DNA from 2 places in the Xenorhabdus littoralis genome. Region 1 is predicted to be linked to the other one. Evidence: predicted binding sites of a transcription regulator. Region 1 holds the regulator's gene; the other holds the start of a gene.
The links. The regulator Fur, encoded in region 1, represses iron uptake genes when iron is present. The targets are predictions, from matches to a motif close to ATAATAATGAGAACNACTATCAA.

Region 1 (3,434 bases):
ACCGCAGAGATTTGCAAAGCAGCGGGCATGAGCCCCGGGAATTTGTTTCACTATTACCCGACCAAAAGTGCCATTATTGAAGCTATCGCAGAAGAAGACAGTCAGGACTATGACAAAATCTTGTCTGACTGTAGTGATGAAAGTTCGCCCATCGCAACAATAGAAAAAATAGAAAAAATAATGGCGGCACTGCTCTATCTCTCTAATGAACCCGGCTATGCACGTCTTAGTATTGAAATTATTGCTGAAGCCAGCCGTAATCCCAATATTTATAAGATATTTACCGAAAACGATAAAAAAGTCAGGGAACGTTTAGTCTCATTAATTCGTCAGGGTATTGAGACCGGAGAAATAGATAAGCAGATTAATGCTGAGCAGGCGGTATCCTGGATAATGGCCACCGTTGATGGAACAATCGGAAGAAAAGGTATGGGATCAGATTATGAATGGGTTGAAAATCTTGATTTTCTTACCTGCATGATACGAAAAACGTTTGCACCGTAAACACCGATTGCAACAATCTCTCCCATCAACCAGTAGCGACACGCGTCCAGCTAAGGTATTATTGCCCGCTATATTACTGGTACACGCCCTTTATCAATTGAATTTATGGCAAAAGAACAAACTGATCGCACCACACTGGATTTGTTCGCAGATGAACGCAGGCCTGGGCGACCTAAAACAAACCCGCTGTCCAGAGATGAACAGCTTAGGATCAATAAACGTAACCAGTTGCGACGAGATAAAGTCAAGGGACTGCGTCGAGTGGAACTTAAACTCAACGAAGATGCCGTCTATGCACTGAATCTTCTGGCAAAACAGCACAATATCAGTCGTAGTGAACTGATTGAACAGATGCTGTTAGCTCAACTGGCAGAAAAAAATCACCTTGCCGATTAACGGCTTTTATATAGCAGCAATGAAGCGGCATCACCACACAAATCTGACAGACTTGTCATAGATGTTTGGTCAGAATAACGCTTTTCATTTTATTAAAACTGACATTTTTCCTGCTGATTTCAGCGCGACGTGTATGGCTTTAATACACAGATAAAACAAGAGGTTAACCCATTTTATGGCAATAATAGGTATATTCTTCGGCAGTGATACAGGCAACACAGAGAACATCGCCAAGATGATCCAAGAAAAATTGGGCGGTGCTGATGTTGTTGAAGTCCACGATATTGCCAAAAGTAGCAAAGAAGACATTGAAGCCTTCGATATTCTGCTACTTGGCATCCCAACTTGGTATTACGGCGAAGCTCAATGTGATTGGGATGATTTCTTCCCGACTCTGGAAGAGATCAACTTTGAAGGGAAACTAGTCGCCCTGTTCGGTTGTGGTGATCAGGAAGATTATGCAGAGTACTTTTGTGATGCTATGGGCACCATTCGCGATATTATTGAACCTCATGGCGCTATCATCGTAGGCCACTGGCCGACCGAAGGATATCACTTTGAAGCCTCTAAAGGCATGGCCGACGATAATCACTTTATCGGTCTGGCTATTGATGAAGATCGTCAGCCAGAATTAACCGATGAACGTGTTGACACTTGGGTACAACAGATCAAGACTGAAATGAGTCTGTCTGAAATTTTGGACGCATAAGGGCATTTGTTCCCTTTCATGCAGGATTATTACTGCATAATGTGTCATGATACCGGGGTTGGCATGATTTTCATTTTGAATATCCATGCCTATAATCAACAACGTGAAACAGAACTATGATTCCATCGCGATACCCCCAAGTATCATAAGTTCACTTAACTCAAGTTACAGGACTGAATCCGCATGACCGACAACAATAAAGCATTGAAAAATGCTGGACTTAAAGTAACACTTCCGCGCCTGAAGATTCTGGAAGTGCTACAGGACCCAGAATGCCATCATGTCAGTGCGGAGGACCTCTACAAAAAACTGATTGATATCGGTGAAGAGATTGGCCTCGCCACTGTCTATCGCGTACTGAACCAGTTCGATGATGCCGGCATAGTCACACGCCATAATTTTGAAGGCGGTAAATCGGTTTTTGAACTCACTCAGCAACATCACCATGACCATCTGATTTGTCTCGACTGTGGTAAGGTCATTGAATTCAGCGATGACTTAATTGAAGAGCGTCAGAAAGATATTGCTGAACGTTATGGGATTAAACTCTCAAACCACAGCCTCTATTTATATGGTCATTGTACTTCTGGTGATTGTCGCGAAAATAATTCACTTCATGATGAACATTCGTAATAAACAGGCATGACAAGGGATAATTGAAATCGTTTTCTGCTATTTTTTCTGCTCTTGTCTGGTTTGGCCTGAATAAGCTACTGCCGATTAGCTCAAGTTAATCGGCAGTCTGCTTTTATCCTTTGTCTTTCAAGCTACGGCGTTGTTGGCTACGCTGTAGCTTGAAATCCATTGGATGTACTATATTAAAATTTCACTATTAAAATTTCACTATTGAAGTTTCACTATTGAAGTTTCACTATTGAAGTTTCACTTCATCTATCCGGCTAAAGCGCTTACCATCACTACTGACAGAACGAATTTTCACATTTCCACTGACATGCGGACGCTGCCGATCATCGTAAACCTGCCATGTTTTCCCCCCATCCAATGAATACTGGATAACGACTCCCGGCAAAGCAATATTGGCCTCAAATGTTCCGGCAACAATTTTGCCACCCGGTACGGGTAAACGATATGAAATATGGGATTTATCCAGTTTAGCCAGCTCGTACTGCCCGATCAGATTGGCAAAACGTTCCCAATCTCGCTTAAGTGCATCCATATCAACATAATGCGTTATTCCGCCTTTATACTCCCTGCCCTGCTGATAGTTCAGCTCCCAGCCCGCCTGACGCCATGCACGTTCTGCCAGAGGCAGTAAACGTGGATAGATCATATATTCCATCTGCTCATCCGTGCGCACGGTTTCACTCCATAATTGCCCTGATATTCCATAAGCCCCCGGCCAACGCTTATTGCTGTGGGTATTGAAGCGGTTGCCATCGCGATCTACTGAGGTTTCAGCATTTTGTGGTATGTTGTTCGGGGCAAAACTGAAAATTTTTTCTTCATCATTAAACCGAGTTGCCCAATAGTAGCCACGCTCTTTCGGATCGACTTCATACGGCATATCAACGTAGACATAATCAGGACTGGAGATGACTACCTGATACCCTTTGTTAGCCCAGTCATTTACAGATTCATAACCTCCCCAATAAAGGGTATCCCAGAAATTCACCGCAACATGTTTAGTGGCAAAGTCTTCCGCTGACTTGGCATGTTTCAGACCATCCTGCCATGCCTGCATTGTGTCAATTCCGTGAGCGTTGACAATTTTACTGACCTCAATAGCAAAGTAGCTGGCGAGTTCATCAACATCTTTAATCACGCCTTGCGCTATCATCTTCTGACAAACCTGAGATTTAGACCA
Region 2 (3,434 bases), on a different contig from region 1:
AGTATCTACGATAGGGCATTTACTGTTACCTATCTTTTTGTAATACCACTCCCATGCTTCTGGATTAATTGGTTCACCAACAGACCCCATGATACGTAATGAGGTGCGTTTAGTTCCCTCTATGGCTTTATCACCTTCCGCCATTAATGCCCTGATGGCGGTTGGGGCTGTATAGAGAATATTAACCTGATGTTTATCAACAACCTGACATAGGCGATTAACATCGGGATAGTTGGGAACACCCTCAAACATGACAGTTGTCGCACCGCAGGATAATGGCCCATACAGCAGATAACTGTGTCCTGTTACCCAGCCGACATCGGCCGTACACCAGTAAATCTCTCCGGGACGGTAATCAAACGTATATTTGAAAGTTAAAGAAGCATAGACCAGATAACCGCCAGTCGTATGGAGAACACCTTTGGGTTTACCGGTTGAGCCAGAGGTATAAAGGATGAATAATGGCGCTTCGGCATTCATCTCTTCAGCAGGGCAATCTGCACTGACATTCTCGATTAATTCATGCCACCACAAATCACGCCCGTTGTGCCAGCCTTTAGCATTTCCGGTACGTTTGAAGACAACGACGTTAGCGACTTCGGTCACAGCTGGATTAGCCAGAGCTTCATCGACATTTTTTTTCAATGGGATCGTGCGACCTGCTCGCAAACCTTCATCTGCGGTAACAATGATCTTGGCATTGGAGTCGATAACCCTGCCAGCAATAGCGTCAGGAGAAAAACCACCAAAAATCACGGAATGGATTGCACCAATACGGGCACAAGCCAGCATTGCGACGGCAGCCTCCGGCACCATTGGCATGTAGATAGCAACGACGTCACCTCTTGTGACTCCCAATTTTTTCAATACATTAGAGAATTGGCAGACATCATGATGTAACTCACGGTATGTAACATGCCGGGATTCTGCGGGATTATCGCCCTCCCAGATAATGGCGGTTTGATCGCCACGTTCTTGTAAATGGCGATCGAGGCAGTTGGCACTTAAATTCAGTGTTCCATCTTCGAACCAGTGGATGTTGATATGCCCTGGATCAAAAGAGGTATTTTTGACCTTGGTGTAGGGTTTTATCCAATCTACTATCTTACCTTTCTCACCCCAAAACCCTTCAGGGTCTTGTAATGACCATGCGTAGTCTCGTAGATATTGTTGTTTGTTTATCAGTGCCGTATCCGCAATATCAGCAGGAATAAGATGCTTGATTATTTGAGTCATATTTTTATCTCCTTGCAATTGTTAATACTATGTCAAAACAAGGTTAACTAAACCGCAAGGAGAATTTTTGTTTCTTTTTTGCGCGGAAGATCACGCAATAAAGAGAATGCATGTCATGGAATGATCATTTAATGCGCTCGACTTAAGTGAGATTAAGTAAGGTGTCAAACCTTATGACTGGATTGTTGCGCCATCTTTTTGGTTTTATTTGGACTATTATTCTGATTGGAGTGTGTAATGAAGGTATATAGCAGTCGAATCAAGGAAACCATAGAAACATCATGGAATTGATAATCATTTTCATTATGGTTTAATTCACTATAATAAACGAGTTGTTCACAAGGTGTGAGCTTTATATATTCTAAATAACTGGGAGATATGACATGAGCTATTTACTGCCTTCTCTACCTTACTCTTATGATGCGTTAGAACCTCATTTCGATAAACAAACGATGGAAATCCATCATACCAAGCACCACCAGACTTATGTCACCAATACGAATACAGCTCTGGAAGCCTTCCCTGAATTAAGCAAATTGGATATTGATGACCTGATCAAGCAGCTTGATAAAGTTCCGGCTGACAAGCGGACTTTTGTTCGCAACAACGCGGGCGGTCACTCAAACCACAGCCTATTTTGGAAAGGTTTAAAGCTGGGAACAGTCTTGTCGGGTGTTTTGAAAGCAGCTATTGAGCGTGACTTTGGAAGCGTTGACAGCTTCAAAGAAAAATTTGAACAAGCGGCAGCAACCCGTTTTGGTTCCGGCTGGGCATGGCTGGTGCTGAAAGAAGATGGCAAACTTGCCGTTGTTTCAACAGCCAATCAGGACAGCCCACTCATGGGTGAAGAAATCGCGGGTGCTTCCGGTTACCCGATTGTGGGACTGGATGTTTGGGAACATGCTTATTACCTGAAATATCAGAACCGTCGTCCTGACTACATCAAAGCATTCTGGCATGTAGTAGATTGGGACGAAGCAACAAAACGTTACGAAGAAAAAATTAAATAATTAACCCAATAAATTTTTACTAAAATGCTGGTCATTATCGTGACCGGCATTTTTATTGCTCATAATTTTCTCTATTATTTGGCATTCTTTCCGTTTCACGATTAAAGGTATAATCCAATAATGAAAAAGAACGTAGTCATGATAGTAATAACCCTTATAGTATCCTCTCTGATGGTTGGATGCGTCCAGCCAAAGAGTAGTGCTGAACGTAATGCCAAAAATTTCATTTATGCTTCTCATGACGATTTTGACCCTAATTTCCAGACTCATATATACAATAGCATCCAGCTTTCTGTGCCTTTTTTCGAACAGTTCTGGCAACAAGGCAAAAAGGACAGGGACGCAGGAATGACACAGGAAGATGCACAGCAACGTGTAAGTTACTTAACCAGTGATGAGTTTCTGAATTCTATTCCGAGAAAATCACAGTTTGCGGGTAAGGTTTACAACGAGAGTACTACACCACAATGGACTAAGGCCATGTCCGAAGCCATATTTACCACTTATATGGATGGTTACGAAGGCCGGGATTAATACTTGCCTGTACAGGAGGGAAAACTTTCCCTCTATGACTACTTTCCTTTCGTAACTAATCGAAGTGAGGCTTGCTGCGTTTATTTGGTCAGAGTAATATTCATATTCACCTATTGAGGGAGAATAAAATGTATTACCTACAGGTATACAGAGGCAAAATACTATCCTCCGAAACGTTGGGCTCCAGCGCAATTAACAAATTGCTGGTGAATGGCCGTTTACAGCTAACCTCTCTTGGTCTGGAAGGTGATGAACAGGCAGAAACTCGCTTTCATGGCGGGTCTGATCGTGCGCTTTGTCATTATCCTATGGAACATTATCTCTTTTGGAAAAGGCAATTTCCTGAATTAACAGAATTATTCTCCCCTCCTTTATTTGGAGAGAATTTATCTTCAGAGGGAATGACAGAAGAAAACGTCTATATTGGGGATATCTTTCAATGGGGAGAAACACTGATTCAGGTAACTCAACCCCGCTCTCCTTGTTATAAACTCAATACTATTACAAGCATCAGTGATTTTGCTGAGATGATGCAAAACACGGGTCGTTGTGGCTGGTTATATCGAGTCATTTCTTCAGGTTTTGTCAGTACTGGTGAACCGCTAAAATTATTAAGCCGCAATAGCGATGTTTCTGTTAAGGAAGCTATTTCCA

Region 2: a site for Fur is predicted at 1,524-1,546, ahead of sodA (superoxide dismutase [Mn]). Genes of this name have one in related genera too.

What each region holds. Positions count from the first base shown of each region.
Region 1 is NZ_VCDP01000070.1:16,629-20,062, reverse strand. It holds gene FE394_RS16240 (TetR/AcrR family transcriptional regulator) at 1-504, shown strand, start outside; gene ybfE (LexA regulated protein) at 610-900, shown strand; gene fldA (flavodoxin FldA) at 1,076-1,609, shown strand; gene fur (ferric iron uptake transcriptional regulator) at 1,793-2,242, shown strand; gene FE394_RS16220 (beta-N-acetylhexosaminidase) at 2,481-3,434, opposite strand, start outside.
Region 2 is NZ_VCDP01000019.1:14,282-17,715, reverse strand. It holds gene acs (acetate--CoA ligase) at 1-1,236, opposite strand, end outside; gene sodA (superoxide dismutase [Mn]) at 1,620-2,246, shown strand; gene FE394_RS05895 (Exc2 family lipoprotein) at 2,367-2,780, shown strand; gene yiiM (6-hydroxyaminopurine reductase) at 2,909-3,434, shown strand, end outside.